One region of the Polaromonas sp. P4_F6 genome, then DNA from elsewhere that is predicted to be linked to it. Evidence: predicted binding sites of a transcription regulator. Region 1 holds the regulator's gene; the other holds the start of a gene.
What was found. Region 1 encodes HrcA, which represses chaperone genes, less so after heat shock. Its sites were predicted from a motif close to TTAGCACTCNNNNNNNNNGAGTGCTAA; they were not measured.
Positions count from the first base shown of each region.

Region 2: AC1DUN_RS12380 (co-chaperone GroES) is a predicted target of HrcA. The motif match lies at 3,875-3,901, and genes of this name have one in related genera.

Region 1 is NZ_JBFUJQ010000001.1:101,008-108,782, reverse strand. It holds gene AC1DUN_RS00575 (dynamin family protein) at 1-621, shown strand, start outside; gene mutY (A/G-specific adenine glycosylase) at 625-1,683, shown strand; gene rapZ (RNase adapter RapZ) at 1,709-2,575, opposite strand; gene recN (DNA repair protein RecN) at 2,575-4,218, opposite strand; gene AC1DUN_RS00555 (NAD kinase) at 4,237-5,112, opposite strand; gene hrcA (heat-inducible transcriptional repressor HrcA) at 5,161-6,180, shown strand; tRNA gene AC1DUN_RS00545 (tRNA-Ile) at 6,226-6,302, shown strand; tRNA gene AC1DUN_RS00540 (tRNA-Arg) at 6,330-6,406, shown strand; gene AC1DUN_RS00535 (hypothetical protein) at 6,565-6,816, shown strand; gene greB (transcription elongation factor GreB) at 6,861-7,430, shown strand; gene AC1DUN_RS00525 (RelA/SpoT family protein) at 7,449-7,775, opposite strand, start outside.
Region 2 is NZ_JBFUJQ010000004.1:146,671-154,445, forward strand. It holds gene AC1DUN_RS12360 (DUF3047 domain-containing protein) at 1-235, shown strand, start outside; gene AC1DUN_RS12365 (OmpW/AlkL family protein) at 277-945, opposite strand; gene AC1DUN_RS12370 (DUF805 domain-containing protein) at 1,277-1,639, shown strand; gene groL (chaperonin GroEL) at 1,707-3,359, opposite strand; gene AC1DUN_RS12380 (co-chaperone GroES) at 3,489-3,779, opposite strand; gene AC1DUN_RS12385 (hypothetical protein) at 4,153-4,362, shown strand; gene AC1DUN_RS12390 (hypothetical protein) at 4,383-4,589, shown strand; gene AC1DUN_RS12395 (CHASE3 domain-containing protein) at 4,574-5,968, opposite strand; gene metK (methionine adenosyltransferase) at 6,272-7,456, opposite strand; gene AC1DUN_RS12405 (lysophospholipid acyltransferase family protein) at 7,633-7,775, shown strand, end outside.

The DNA of each region.
Region 1 (7,775 bases):
CCGGGCATCAAGCTGGGTGTCAAAAAAGCCTATGGGCAGACCTTCTCGCGCCTGCGCGAGGGCCTGCAGAAATCCCAGGTGCTGAGCGGCGAAATCCAGTCCATGCTGACCGCGTCCTTTCGCCAGCTCAATTCCGAATTCAGCTTCTCGCTGCAGGCGCCCAAGGAGCCGGAGCTGATCCGTTACGAACATGACCTCGAACAGATAGAGCGCAGCCACCTGCAGTACCTCGGGCTCGGCAACGTGATCAAGCTGTCGCAAGCGGACTTTTCCGAGCGCCTGGTGCGCGCGCTGGCCACGCGCCTGCGCGTGGTCTATGAAACCGCGCTGGGCGAGGTCGAGCTCTGGAACAAGTCGGCGGCGTCACAGCTGGACGCACAGCTGCGCGAGCGGCGCCGCAATTTCGGGCGCAGGCTGGAGGCAATTGAGCGCATCCAGCAGGCCGCGTCGGGCCTGGACGAGCGCATCGCCGAGATCGACGAGCAGGAAGGCGTGCTCAACGAACTGGACACCAAGCTCACCGAGCTGACCGCCCACCTGATGGGCGGCCCCTCGGCGCAGGACAAGGCGCAGGGCGCCGCCGCGGCCGCCAGGAATGCGGCCTTGCCCGAGGCAGCCTGAACCTTGCCTGCTGGTTTTTCTGCGGAAATCGTCCGCTGGCAAAGCACTCACGGGCGCAACAGCCTGCCCTGGCAGAACACGCGGGATCCCTATCGCGTCTGGCTGTCCGAAATCATGCTGCAGCAGACTCAGGTCGCGACCGTGCTCGATTACTACGCGCGATTCCTGCAGCGTTTCCCCACGGTCGCCCAGCTGGCCGCCGCGAGCGAAGACGAGGTCCTGGGCCTGTGGAGCGGGCTGGGCTATTACAGCCGCGCGCGCAACCTGCACCGCTGCGCAAAAGACGTGGTGGCCCTGCACGGCGGGCAATTTCCGGGCACGGCAGAGCAGCTCCAGACCCTGCCCGGCATAGGCCGCTCGACAGCGGCCGCGATTGCCTCCTTCTGTTTCGGCGAGCGCGTCGCCATCCTGGACGGCAACGTCAAGCGGGTGCTCACGCGGGTGTTGGGTTTTTCCGCCGACCTGGCCCAAAGCGCCAATGAAAAAGCGCTGTGGAACCTGGCAACGGAGCTGCTGCCCAAGCGAAACCTCTCCGAAGCCATGCCGCGCTACACCCAGGGGCTGATGGACCTGGGTGCGTCTATCTGCGCCGGGCGCCAGCCGCAGTGCCTGCTGTGCCCCGTCCAGAAGCTGTGCCGCGGTTTCGCCGAGGGTGAGCCCGGAAAATACCCCGTCAAGACCCGCAAGCTCAAGCGCAGCGCCCAGGGCCTGAGCCTGCTGTGGGCGCAGCGGCCCGACGGTTCCGTCTGGCTGGAAAGGCGCCCGGGCCGGGGTGTCTGGGGCGGGCTGTATTGCCTGCCGGTGTTCGACAGCGATGACGAACTCAAGGCGGTGTTGCCGGCTTCGCTGCAATCCCGGCTCGACCCGCTGCCGCAGTTTGTCCATGTGCTGACCCACAAGGATTTGTACTTGTCGCCGTGGGTTGCGGGCTTTGGCGCCGGCCAGGCCCTGCCCCAGGCCATGGTGTCGGAAGAGCGGCCGGGCGCCTGGTTCAGCCCCGATGCCTGGCCCGGCCTGGGCCTGCCCGCGCCCATACGCAAGCTGCTCACGCAGGACGCCTGAGGCCGGCTCCTGTTTCCGGAAAACCCTAGCCGGCGTCCAGCTCTCGGTGCCGCTTCAGTGTGCGCCAGTACGGGCTGAAGGTCACTGCCAGTTCTTCGACCAGGTAAACCGAACGGTGCTGGCCGCCGGTGCAGCCTATGGCGACCGTCACATAGCTGCGGTGGTCGCGCACCAGCGCGTTCAGCCAGTGCTTGAGGAATTGCTCGATGTGGCTGAACATTTCACCGACTTCGGCATGCCCCCTGAGGTAGTCCGCCACGGGCTGGTCTCGCCCGGTCAGGTGGCGCAGGCCTGACTCATAGTGCGGGTTGGGCAGCATGCGCACGTCGAACACATAGTCGGCGTCCAGCGGCACGCCGCGCTTGAACGCGAAGGACTCGAACACCAGCGTGAGCTGCGTGATGGGCGCGGAAATCAGCGACTTCACATAACCCTGAAGCTGCGAAGAGCGGATCATGCTGGTGTCCAGCACATGGGCCTGCTCGCGCATTTCGCCGAGCAGCTCGCGCTCCAGCTCAATGGCGTCCACCAGCGCGCGGTGCTGGTCGGAGGCGTCTATGCGCGACAGCGGGTGCAGCCGGCGCGTTTCCGAAAAGCGGCGCACCAGGGTTTCGGTGTTGGCGTCCAGGAACAGCGACTGCACCACCACGCCGGATTCGCGCAGCTGGCGAAGCTGCTGGGGCACCAGCGGCAGCGAGGTGGCGCTGCGCACGTCCATGGCAATCGCCACCTTTTGCGCGCCGTGCTGCTGCTCCAGCGCAACGAAGGGCGTGAGCAGCTCCGGCGGCAGGTTGTCGACGCAGTAATAACCGGCGTCCTCCAGCGCATGCAGGGCCACGGATTTTCCCGAGCCCGACATGCCGGTGATGAGGACCATTTCCAGCGCCGCCATCACTGCCCCAGCATTTCCTTGGCGTGGGCCAGCGTGGTGCCGGAGAGACGCTCGCCGCCCAGCATGCGGGCGATTTCGGCCACGCGCTGTTCGCCGTTGACATGGTCCACGGCGCTCAGGGTGACACCGTTTTCGGCGCGCTTGGCGACCACCAGGTGCTGGTCGGCGCAGGCCGCCACCTGGGGCAAATGGGTCACGGCCATGACCTGGCGGTCCTTGCCCAGCTGCTTCATCAGGCGGCCCACGGTTTCGGCGACGGCGCCGCCCACGCCCGAGTCCACCTCGTCAAAAATCAGGGTTTCGGCCTGGCCGAGCTGGCTGGTGGTGACGGCAATGGCCAGCGCGATGCGCGACAGCTCGCCGCCCGAGGCCACCTTGCCGACCGGGCGCGGCGTGCTGCCGGCGTGGCCGGCCACCAGGAATTCAGCCTGTTCGAGGCCGTGCTGGGCCGGTTGCTCCAGGCTGGCCAGCGCCACGTCGAATTTGCCGCCCTGCATGCCCAGGCCCTGCATGGCCTGCGTGATGGCCTTGGCGAGCTTGGGCGCGGCCTTGCCGCGGGCCTTGGACACCTGTCCGGCTTCCTCGAGGTAGGCTGCCTTGGCCTGGGCCTCGTTCTTTTCCAGCTGGGCCAGGTCGGCCGCGGCATTGAGTTTTTGCAGCTCGGCCTGCCAGGAGGCCAGCAACTCCGGCAGCTCGGCCGGCGTGCGTTTGTAGCGGCGCGCCAGGCTGACCCACAGCGACAGCCGCTCGTCCAGCTCGGCCAGGCGCTGCGGCTCCAGCTCGGCATGGCGGGCATAGCCGTTAAGCGAGTGCACGGTGTCTTCCATCTGCGCCAGCGCGCCGTTCAGGACCTCGATCATGGCCTTGAATTCGGGTTCTATGTGCGCCTGGTTTTGCAATGCGGTGATCGCGCGGCCCAGCAGCGCGTTGGCGTTGTCGTCGGACTCCTGCAGGGCGTCGACGGCGGCCTGCACCGCGTCGCGCAAGGCCTGGGCATTCGACAGGCGCCCGTGCTGGGCATTGAGTTCGTCCCACTCCTCGGCGCCGGGCGCGAGCTTGTCCACTTCGCCGATCTGCCAGGCCAGGCGCTCGCGTTCGCGCTGCAGGCTGTCCTGGGCATCGCGCGCTTCCACCAGGGTCTTTTGCGCCAGGCGCCACTGCTGCCAGCGGCGCGAGAGCTCGTCCGTGGACACGTCCGCATAAGAGTCCAGCAGGCCGCGCACCGCGTCGGGGCGCGTCAGGCTTTGCCAGGCATGCTGGCCGTGGATGTCGACCAGCTGGTCGGCGATCTCCTTGAGCTGCGTGGCGGTGGCCGCGCTGCCGTTGATCCAGGCGCGGCTTTTGCCCTGCGCGTCTACCGTCCGGCGCAGCAGCAGGGTGTCGCCGCCGTCGAAGCCGGCCTGTTCCAGCCAGGGGGCCAGGCTTGGGGGGCTGTCGAATTCGGCGCTGATCTCGCAGCGCGCCGCGCCTTCACGCACCACACCGGCGTCGGCGCGCGCGCCCAGCGCCAGTTGCAGCGCGTCGATCAGGATGGATTTGCCGGCGCCGGTTTCACCGGTGAGCACCGTGAACCCACCGGACAGGTCCAGCTCGAGTTCGTGGACGATGACAAAATCGCGAAGCGAGATGCTTTTGAGGCTCATAAGGTGGATGCGGGCCGGTCAGGCCCCGCCTTCATTCCAGTGGAGTTTTTTGCGCAAGGTGTCAAAGTAGCTCCAGCCCTTGGGATGGAGAAAACGCATCTGGTGCTCCGAACGCCTGACGGTGATGCGGTCGCCGTGCAGCAGGCTGGCCAGCGACTGCATGTCGAAATTGGCGCTGGCGTCCCGGCCGGCGACGATTTCAATCGTGATCTCGCCCGAGTCGGACAGCACGATGGGCCGGTTCGACAGGGTATGCGGCGCAATCGGCGCCAGCACCCAGCCGGCAATCGAGGGGTGCAACAGCGGGCCGCCGGCCGACAGCGCATAGGCCGTGGAGCCGGTGGGCGAGGCGATGATCAGGCCGTCGGCGCGCTGGTTGGCCACGAAGCGGCCGTCCACCTCCACGCGAAGCTCGACCATGCCGGCGGTCGCACCGCGGTTGACCACCACGTCGTTCATGGCGGTGGCGCTGAAGACGCAGCGGCCGTCGCGCACCACCTTGGCCTGCATCATCCAGCGGCGGTCTTCCTCGTACTCGCCGCGCAGCATGGGAATCAGCGTGTTCTGGTAGCCCTCGAAGGCGATGTCCGTGATGAAGCCGAGCCGGCCCTGGTTGATGCCCACCAGCGGGATGCCGAACTGCGCCAGCAGCCGGCCTATGCCCAGCATGGTGCCGTCGCCGCCGACCACCAGGGCCAGGTCGCACTGGGCGCCTATGCCGGCCGCGTCCAGCGTCGGGAATTGCGTAAGGCCGGTGTTGCTGGCGGTGTCCTGCTCTATCGCCACCTCGCAGCCCTGGGTGCCCAGGAAATGCGCGATATCCTCCAGCGCCGACCGGGAACCTTGCGCGTGGTACTTGCCGATCAGGGCGACATGGCGGAATTGCGACTTCATCGGCAAATTACATCACAACATCCGGCCCAGGCTTCGTAGAATGTCGGCATGCTTGATGATCGTGCGCGGTTGCTTCTCAAGGCGCTGGTGGAGCGCTACATTGCCGACGGGCAACCGGTGGGTTCGCGCACGCTGTCCAAGGCCTCGGGCTTGGAGCTGTCCCCCGCCACCATACGCAATGTCATGAGCGACCTCGAGGAGCTCGGCCTGATCGTCAGCCCGCACACTTCGGCCGGCCGTATTCCCACGGCGCGCGGCTACCGCCTCTTCGTCGACACCATGCTGACCACGCAGCGCGACCCGTTCGCCGCCGCCGGCCAGATAGGCGCGCCACGGCTGGCGCCCGACCAGCCGCAGAAGGTGCTCAGCAACGCGGCGCACATGCTGTCCAGCCTGTCGCAATTCGTCGGGGTGGTCATGGCGCCGCGCCGGACCTCGGTGTTTCGCCATATCGAGTTTTTGCGCCTGTCGGAAAAACGTTTTCTCGTGATCATCGTGTCGCCCGATGGCGACGTGCAGAACCGGGTCATCTTCACCGAGGCCGACTACACCCAGTCGCAGCTCGTGGAGGCCGCCAATTTCCTCAATTCACACTACGCCGGCATGGCCATCGAGGAAGTGCGCGAGCGCCTGAAAAACGAAGTCGAGGCGCTGCGCGGCGAGATCGCCACCTTGATGCAGGCCGCGGTCAAGGTCAGCTCCGAGGCCATCGAATCGCGCGACGAGGTCGTGATCTCCGGCGAACGCAACCTGCTGGCCGTCAGCGATTTCTCCGGCGACATGGGCAACCTGCGCAAGCTGTTCGACCTGTTCGAGCAAAAGGCGCAACTGATGCGCCTGCTCGATGTCTCCAGCCGCGCCGAGGGTGTTCGCATCTACATAGGCGGCGAAAGCCAGGTCATTCCCTACCAGGAGCTCTCGGTGGTGACCGCGCCCTATGAAGTCGACGGCCAGGTCGTGGGCACGCTGGGTGTCATAGGCCCCATGCGCATGCCCTACGAAAAAATGATCCAGATTGTCGATATCACCTCCAAACTGGTCAGTACCGCGCTCAGCCACAGCAAGTAGGCCCGAGAACAGGCCTCAGACACCCTTACAATCTCCCTCTTGTGTGGGGCGTTAGCTCAGTTGGTTAGAGCAGAGGACTCATAATCCTTTGGTCGAGTGTTCAAGTCACTCACGCCCTACCATTTAAATAAGCTATAATTTGAGGCTTAGCGGCTGTAGCTCAGTTGGATAGAGTACTTGGCTACGAACCAAGGGGTCGTGGGTTCAATTCCTGCCAGCCGCACCACTTTCATTAGTGATTTCAATAGCTTAGAGGCTCACCCCTCTAGGCTATTTTTCTTTCTGCCTGGGTTTTAGTGGTTTTCCTGGGGCTCCGCGACTCCGGATGGGCTGTACGGCCGGCGGGTGCTCCGTTATTCTGGATGCTCATTCCGGAGGAGAGACATGGAAGCACTGAAGGTCGAGGACCACGGCGAGTGGCTCAGTTTTGGGATTTCGCATGCGGGCCAGGCGATTCCCGTGAAGATTTCACGCGAGGTGATGCAGGAGTTTTTCGGCGCCGCGCCGGGAGACTCCCTGAAAAAAGCCTATGAGCTGGATGCCGAGATGATCCACGCGCGGGCCGCCGACCTGGTCGTGGCGGGCACGAGCTACACGCCTGACAATCCCCTGGTCCTGAGGATGGAAGATTTTTAGGGGCATTCGCGGCTGGCGGCCATGAATGCTAAGGTGGCCGGAGCATGAACAAAGCCTTTACCAAAGAAACCGACGAGTCCGAGGACGATGAGCCCGCGCTCGCGCCCCTGCCCGGCGGGGGCAAAAACTACATCACGCCGCAGGGCTACGAGCGCCTGCGCGGCGAGCTGCTGGACCTGATAGACAACGAGCGGCCCAAGATGGTCGAGGTTGTCCACTGGGCCGCCAGCAACGGCGACCGCTCGGAGAACGGCGACTACCATTACGGCAAAAAGCGCCTGCGCGAAATCGACAGGCGCATCCGCTTCCTGACAAAAAGGCTGGAAATAGCGGAAGTCAGCAATCCCTCCATCCACCACGGCAGTGACCAGGCCTTCTTCGGCGCCACCGTGACCTATGCCGATGACGAGGGCGTCGAGCGCGTCGTGACCATACTCGGTATCGACGAGGCCAACAGCGCCCTGGGGCAGATCAGCTGGATATCGCCCGTGGCCAGGGCGCTGCTCAAGTCGCGCGTGGGCGATGAGGTCAGCCTGGTGACGCCGCAAGGCGTGCAGACGCTGGAAGTGCTCAAGGTCGACTACCCGGCGCCCGATGAGCGCACGGCCGGCTAACTGCCCCTAAGAGCCGTTCTAACCGGTTGATTTGGCGCGCTGAACCCTCAAGACTGAAGGCGTGCGCTTGACGCTACGCAGGGCGGAGGCCAGGTGGACGCGGTCGCGCACCGCCACGCCAAAGCGCAGGTCGGTCGCGTCGTGCGAAGGTTCCTGCTCCATGTCGACGTGGGTGATGTCGGCTTCGGCGCTGGCCAGCGCGGCCGCCACCCTGGCCAGCACGCCCTTGCCGTTGGACACCGTGACCAGCAGGTTGGTCTCAAAAGTGCGCACCGGTTCGTCCGACCAGTCGACCGCGATGAAGCGTTCACTGTCGCGGTGCTGCAGGCGCTTGGCGACGGCGCA
Region 2 (7,775 bases), on a different contig from region 1:
CACCGACCGCATCCGCAAGATCGTGGTCGATTCGGGCGACCACGGTTACAACGAATGGCGCAGCTACGAGCGCGACATCCGCGCCGACTACCGCAAGGCTTTTGGCGAAGACCCGGGCGCCTTGCTGAGCTTCGCGGTCTTTACCGAAGGTGAAAGGGACGAAGGCCAGCTGCAGGCCTTCTACGGGCCGCTCAAGCTCATACCCGCTTCGGCTTCGGCCGTCGCGAGCAAGTAGCGCCGCGTCAGTGCCCGCTCAACGCGGGGCGGTGGCCCTGCTCAAAACTTGTAGCCCAGTTGCAGGGTGAAGCAGTTGGGATCGAGCACCACGTCAATCGTCTGTCCCGTGCTCAGCGTGCCGCGGGTTTTCAGCAGTGTCTTGGTATAGCTGCCCTCCACAAACCATTTGTCATTGAGGTTGTAGACGCCTCCGACCTGGAAGGAGGGGGCCAGCTTGGATTTGAATGACACCCCGGTGGGCGGGCCGCCGGGGTTGGTCAGCGCGGTCAGCAGGGCGCTGCCCTGCTCCTTGTAAAACCGTACATACGACAGGCCGGCGCCCAGGTAGGGCCGGAACCGGGCTTCGGCCTCGAAAAAGCGGTACTGGCCTATCAGCGTGACCGGAAGCGCCCGGGTGTCGGCCACCTTGCCGAAACCCGCGAGCGTGCCGTCGCCGGTGACGTCATGCCGGAAACCCAGGCCCAGCGGCAGGTGCAGGTTGAGGTGCTCGGTGGCCATGTAGTTGATCGCGCCCGTCACCCGGGTATCGTTGCTGACGCCCACACGCACGTTGGGTATGTTGCCCGTCAGTGTGCCGCTGTCCACGGAGGGCTTGATGCGCGTGACGCCGGCCGACAAAGACCAGGTGCCGGCCTGTTGCGCGAAAGCGGGGAATGTGGACGAGGCCATGATGGCCGCGGCAATCAGGTGTTGTCTGGAAAGGGGCATGGCGAGTCCGGTGATGTGGCTGGGTGACTGCTTTAAGGTGTTGGAGGTTCATCCAGGGGATCGGTGTCAATGTCATGGTAGCGGCAAGCGCCGGTGCGCGCTGGCTTGCATGGGGGTTTTGTCCAGGCGATGAAGCGCAGACGCAACGGCTTTTGTCGATTGAAAACGTTCTTCGTACAAGGTTTGTACGGATGCGCGCAATGCGCTTTTGCCCGCCCGAACCGGCCGCCGTGCCGGCCCCCCGGACGCCGCGGTAGCCCCGCGAGGCGCGCCGCATTATCATGCGGCAGGGAATTCACCCTGTTAACACCTTGCGAGGAGGACTACTGTCATGAATTTTGGCCAAGCCATCTCTACCTGCTTTTCCAAGTACGTCACGTTCACCGGCCGGGCATCGCGTCCGGAATTCTGGTGGTTCTTCCTGTTTCAGATCATCGTCCTGATCGTCACCGGCATGATCAGCAACATCCTGTACGGCATCGCCGCCCTGGCCATGCTGCTGCCGGGAATCGCGGTGGGTGTGCGCCGCCTGCATGACATCGGCAAGACCGGCTGGCTGCTGCTGATCGGCCTGATCCCGTTGGTCAACCTGTTGCTGTTGTACTGGTGCGTTCAGCCTTCGGAAGGTCCCAACCAGTATGACGAAGGCGCCGCGCCGGCTGTGCCTGCCGCCGGCTCGACGGGCGAGCAATAAAAAGCACGCATAAAAAAAGGGCCGCGAAAGCGGCCCTTTTTGATGGAGCGAGAAGCTCAGGCGGGCATTACATGCCCATGTCGCCCATGCCGCCCATACCACCCATGCCGCCTGGCATGCCGCCGCCGGCAGCTGCTTCGTCCTTTGGAGACTCGGCCACCATGGCTTCGGTCGTCAGCATCAGCGATGCCACGGAAGCGGCGTTCTGCAGTGCGGTGCGGGTGACCTTGGTGGGATCCAGGATACCCATTTCGATCATGTCGCCGTAGGTGTCGTTGGCCGCATTGAAGCCGTAGTTGCCCTTGCCGCCGAGAACCGCGTTGACCACCACGGAGGCTTCGCCGCCTGCGTTGTAGACGATTTCGCGCAGGGGGGCTTCAATGGCGCGCAGCACCAGCTTGATACCGGCGTCCTGGTCGGCGTTGTCGCCCTTGATGGCGCCAGCAGCCTGCTTGGCGCGCAGCAGCGCGACGCCGCCGCCGGCCACAATGCCTTCTTCCACGGCTGCGCGGGTGGCGTGCAGCGCGTCTTCCACGCGGGCCTTCTTTTCCTTCATTTCGACTTCGGTGGCAGCGCCGACCTTGATCACGGCAACACCGCCGGCCAGCTTGGCCACGCGCTCTTGCAGTTTTTCGCGGTCGTAGTCGCTGGTCGCTTCCTCGATCTGGACGCGCACTTGCTTGACGCGTGCTTCGATGTCGGCAGCGGCGCCGGCGCCGTCGATGATGATGGTGTTTTCCTTGCCCACTTCGATGCGCTTGGCCTGGCCGAGATCGGCCAGCGTCACTTTTTCGAGCGACATGCCGACTTCTTCAGCGATGACCTTGCCGCCGGTCAGGACGGCGATGTCTTCCAGCATGGCCTTGCGGCGGTCGCCGAAGCCGGGAGCCTTGACAGCCACGACCTTCAGAATACCGCGCAGGGTGTTCACCACCAGGGTTGCCAGGGCTTCGCCCTCGACTTCTTCGGCGATGATCAGCAGCGGACGGCCGGCCTTGGCGACTTGCTCCAGGGTGGGCAGCAGGTCGCGGATGTTGCTGATCTTCTTGTCGTAGAGCAGCACAAAGGGGTTGTCCAGCAGCGCGGACTGCTTTTCAGGGTTGTTGATGAAGTAAGGGGAGAGGTAGCCGCGATCGAACTGCATGCCTTCGACGACGTCGAGTTCGTTTTGCAGGGACTTGCCGTCTTCCACGGTGATCACGCCTTCCTTACCAACCTTGTCCATCGCGTCGGCAATGATCTTGCCGATGGATTCGTCGGAGTTGGCGGAGATCGAGCCGACCTGGGCGATTTCCTTGGAGGTGGTGGTGGGCTTGGAAGCCTTCTTGAGCTCTTCGGTCAGAGCCAGCACGGCCTTGTCGATACCGCGCTTCAAGTCCATGGGGTTCATGCCGGCGGCAACGTACTTCATGCCTTCGCGGACGATGGCTTGTGCCAGAACGGTGGCGGTGGTGGTGCCGTCGCCGGCGTTGTCGGAGGTCTTGGAAGCGACTTCCTTGACCATCTGCGCGCCCATGTTCTGCAGCTTGTCCTTCAGTTCGATTTCCTTGGCGACGGACACACCGTCCTTGGTCACCGTGGGGGCGCCGAACGAGCGCTCCAGAACCACGTTACGGCCTTTGGGGCCCAGGGTTACCTTGACGGCGTTGGCCAGGATGTTCACACCCTCGACCATGCGGGCGCGGGCTTCGCCGCCGAAAATGACGTCTTTTGCTGCCATGTTTAATTCTCCAGAATTCAGTTAATAAGGGGTTTGTGGTGAAGATTTACTTTTGTCTCCGGCCGGGCCTTTCGGCCTTTAACTTCGCTTCGCGAAGTTAGCCTCGACGAAAATAATTCGCGTTGCGAATTATTTTTCAACCACTGCAAACAGGTCTTCTTCTTTCATGACGAGCAGTTCGTCGCCGTCGACCTTGACGGTCTGGCCGCTGTATTTGCCGAACAGCACGCGGTCGCCCACTTTGACGCCCACGGGGCTCAGTTCGCCCTTGTCGTTCTTCTTGCCTGGGCCAACGGCCAGCACTTCGCCTTGATCAGGCTTTTCAGCGGCGCTGTCGGGAATGACGATGCCGGAAGCGGTTTTGGTTTCGTTTTCCACGCGTTTGACGATCACGCGGTCGTGCAAAGGACGAAGTTTCATGAGAGCTCCTTGTTTGAGAACACTGGGTTTTGGGAATCAAAAAGCACCCGCGTAAAGTGGGTGCTTGTTAACTTTGGTGGATTGACGAGGCCTTGTTAGCACTCAATACCATCGAGTGCTAATCATAGGGGCAATTCGGGGTGTTTTCAAGGCAGCGGGCTGGAAAATCCTGTTTTCAAGTGTGGAGCGGGAAGCTATGGGCGTGAGCTGGGCCCCCGTTGCCACCTCGGCGCCAAGGGATTGGGCCTGGATGCCGGGCATGCACCCGATCCGAGCTTGTCCTACACGGAATTCCTCTGCCGCTGACGACCTGCCACCCATGCCGGCCCCTAAAGTCAAATCCTCTTCATTCACGGCCGGACCCGGCATCACCATGTTTCTAGACAGTTTTCCACGCGAAGAAGCCCAGGACAGCCGTGCCATGCGCCCGGTGCGGGAGCCGGCGGCCGAGCCGGCCCGGTCGCGCCATCCCTGGCCTTTTCCTGTGTCCGGCAAGGATTTCGGCCTGCCGGCGGCATCGGCAAACCCCCACGCGGCGGGCGGGCCCGGCTGCATGGCGGCCGCCAGCAGTTTTGTCACCTGATGAATTCGGACGGACGGGCGATGAAACCCAGAACCAGCGCCACGCCGGAAAGCCGCCGGGCCGGCGGCACAAAAACGCCCGCAGGCCGGCCCGAAAAAACGCCCTCCGATGAATTCGGCCGGGAAGGCACCAACAAAACCATCCCCGAACCCAAGGCCGATGGCCAGCCCTCAGAGGAACTGGGCCATACCCCGCATATTGGGAAGACGCCTTACACGCGCGGCTGAGGCGGGCTTTCATTTGCGCCGCCCGCCACATGTGCCGCCGCGGTCCGCCGCACCACCAGCGGCAATGTGGCCGAAATGGTCGTGCCCTGGGTGGTGTTGATCTCCAGGTGGCCGCCCGAGGCCTCCACCCGGTGGCGCATGCCCTGCAGGCCGTGGCTGGATGCCTGCACGGCCTGCGGATCGAAGCCCCGGCCGTCGTCGTGCACGGTCACGATGATGTAGTCCTTGTAGCTCAGCAGGTTGATTTCCACGTTCTGCGCCTGCGCATAACGGGCAATATTGGTCAGGGCCTCCTGGGCCAGCCGGTAGACCGTCAGCTGTATGGTTTCGTCCAGTTCCGTCGGCTCGAGGTTGGTGACGATGCTCAAGCCCGAACGCTGGGCGAACTCGCGCGTCAGGATCTCCAGGGCCGGCAGCAGCCCGAGGTTGGACAGCGAGGAAGGGCGAAGGTCTTCGATGATGCGCCGCTTCAGCGCGATGCCGCTGTTGAGCGTTTCAATCAGGTGCTCGATGCGGGCCGGCAAGTCGCCGTTTTCGCCGGACAGCCTGGCTTTGATGCGCGTGATGTCGAGCTTTGCGGCCGTGAGCAGCGCGCCGAGCTCGTCGTGGAGTTCGCGCGCCAGGTGCTCTCTTTCCTGTTCCCGCACCTGCTGCAGGTGGGTGGCCAGCTCGGCCAGCCGGCTGGTGCGCTCCTTGACCTGGACGTTCAGCAGGTCGCGCTCGGCCTGCAATGCCAGTTGCTGGCGCTGCCCGGCCTGGTCCAGGGCGGCGGTCTGGCGCAAATACAGCCAGAAGGCCACAAAGGCGACGGTCGCCACCAGGGTGATGCCTATGCGCGTGAGCAGCAGCGAACGCCGGACCTCCGCGTAGCCCCTGGCGGTGTCCTGGTTGGTTTCATCAATGAGCCGGCCGGCGCTGTTGCGTATGGCGTCCATTTGCTCCTTGCCCACCTCCGTGGTCAGGACAAAACGCCAGGCCTCGTCCTTGCCTTCGTTCTTCATGCGGATGGACAGGTCCATCTCCGCCAGCTTGCGCTGCACCGTGCGTCCCAGCAGCGACAGCGTCCCGGCCAGATCCTGGCGGGCGGCGAGCAGCTCGCGCAGCTGGTCCTGCGTCTGGCCGATGTCCGCGATGGCGGCCTTGTAGGGCTCCAGGTACATGGTGTCGCCGGTCAGCAAGTAGCCGCGCTGCCCGGTCTCCGCGTCGAGCACGTCGCGCAGCAGCCGCTGGACATGGCTGCGTGTGAGGTGGGCCTGCGCCACCTCGTCCATCGCATCCATGGATTTGTCATACGACAGCTCGCTGATGCCGATCAGGGTGAGCACGGCGATCAAGGCGCAGGCGACGTTGGCGGCCATTTTGTGGAGGGTGCTTCGCATGGGAGCTTTCGTGATGGCGTTCTCGAAATGGTGCCGCCGGCCGGGCGCAACCTGCCCGAAATTCTAGAAACCGGCCCTTCGGCCAGGCATGAAAAAGCCACCCGAAGGTGGCTCTATGTTGCTGGCGTTTGGTCAGCTGCAGCGTAGGACGCCGCCTTGCCCGGCGGCCTTACAGGCCGGCTGCAGCGCGGAGTGCAGCAGCTTTATCGGTTCTTTAGCTTCGGCACGGGCCTTTGGCCCTTAACTTCGCTGCGCGAAGTGAGCCTGCGCTGAAAGCCGGACAAGCTCGCTTCGCTCGGGGCCTTACAGGCCCGCAGCTGCGCGAAGCGCAGCGGCCTTGTCCGTCTTTTCCCACGTGAATTCCGGCTCATCGCGGCCGAAGTGGCCGTAGGCTGCCGTCTTTTCGTAGATGGGGCGCAGCAGGTCCAGCATCTGGATGATGCCCTTGGGGCGCAGGTCGAAGTGTTCGTTGACCAGGGCCGAGAGCTTCTCGTCGGAAATCACGCCCGTGCCTTCGGTATAGACCGTGACGTTCATGGGCTTGGCCACGCCGATGGCGTACGCCACCTGGATCTGGCACTGGCGGGCCAGGCCGGCCGCCACGATGTTCTTGGCGACGTAGCGGGCGGCGTAGGCGGCCGAACGGTCCACCTTGCTGGGGTCCTTGCCGCTGAAGGCGCCGCCGCCGTGCGGGCAGGCGCCGCCATAGGTGTCGACGATGATCTTGCGGCCGGTCAGGCCGCAGTCGCCTTGCGGGCCGCCGATGACGAAGCGGCCGGTCGGGTTGATCAGGTAACGGGTGTCCTTGGTCAGCATGCCCTTGGGCAGCACCGGCTTGATGATTTCCTCGATGATGGCCTCGTTGAAAGAAGCCTTCATCTTGTGCGGGGTTTCGCTCTGGTCGGGGCTGTGCTGGGTGGACAGCACCACGGTGTCAATGCTGTGCGGCTTGCCGTCCACGTAGCGCATGGTCACCTGGCTTTTTGCGTCGGGACGCAGGAAAGGCAGGCGGCCGTCCTTGCGCAGCTGGGCCTGGCGTTCGACCAGGCGGTGCGCGTAGTAAATCGGCGCGGGCATCAGGTCGGGCGTTTCATCGCAGGCATAACCGAACATCAGGCCCTGGTCGCCAGCGCCTATGTTCAGGTGGTCGTCGGAGGCGTGGTCCACGCCCTGGGCGATGTCGTTGGACTGCTTGTCGTAGCAGACCATGACGGCGCAACCTTTGTAGTCGATGCCGTATTCGGTGTTGTCGTAGCCGATGCGCTTGATGGTGTCGCGCGCGACCTGGATGTAGTCAACGTGGGCGTTGGTGGTGATCTCGCCGGCCAGCACGACCAGGCCGGTGTTGGTCAGGGTTTCGGCGGCGACGCGGCTGCGCGGATCCTGCTTGAAGATCGCATCGAGAATCGCGTCGGAAATCTGGTCGGCAACCTTGTCGGGATGGCCTTCGGAGACGGATTCGGATGTGAAGAGAAAATCGTTCGCCATTGCGTACACTCCATGAAGTTTGTCGGCGCGTTGCCGGCTGGGGTGCTTCGGCGAACGCTTTAGCAGTTTGGTTTAATGTCGCCCTGCAAGTTGTTCAATAACTCGGCGACAGCCCCCATTATAAGACAGCCCTTTTTCGGCTGGATTGGCCCATCAATACCCCTTTTGCCTGATCAATGCCCTGGTTGTTCCGATTTTTTGCCCTCTGGCCGCTGGCCGCCCTGCATGCGTTGGGCGCCGGGCTGGGCTGGCTGGTCTGGGCGCTGAGCCCGCGCTACCGCGCGCAGTTCCGCGCCCATGTGGCGCAGGCCGGCCTGCC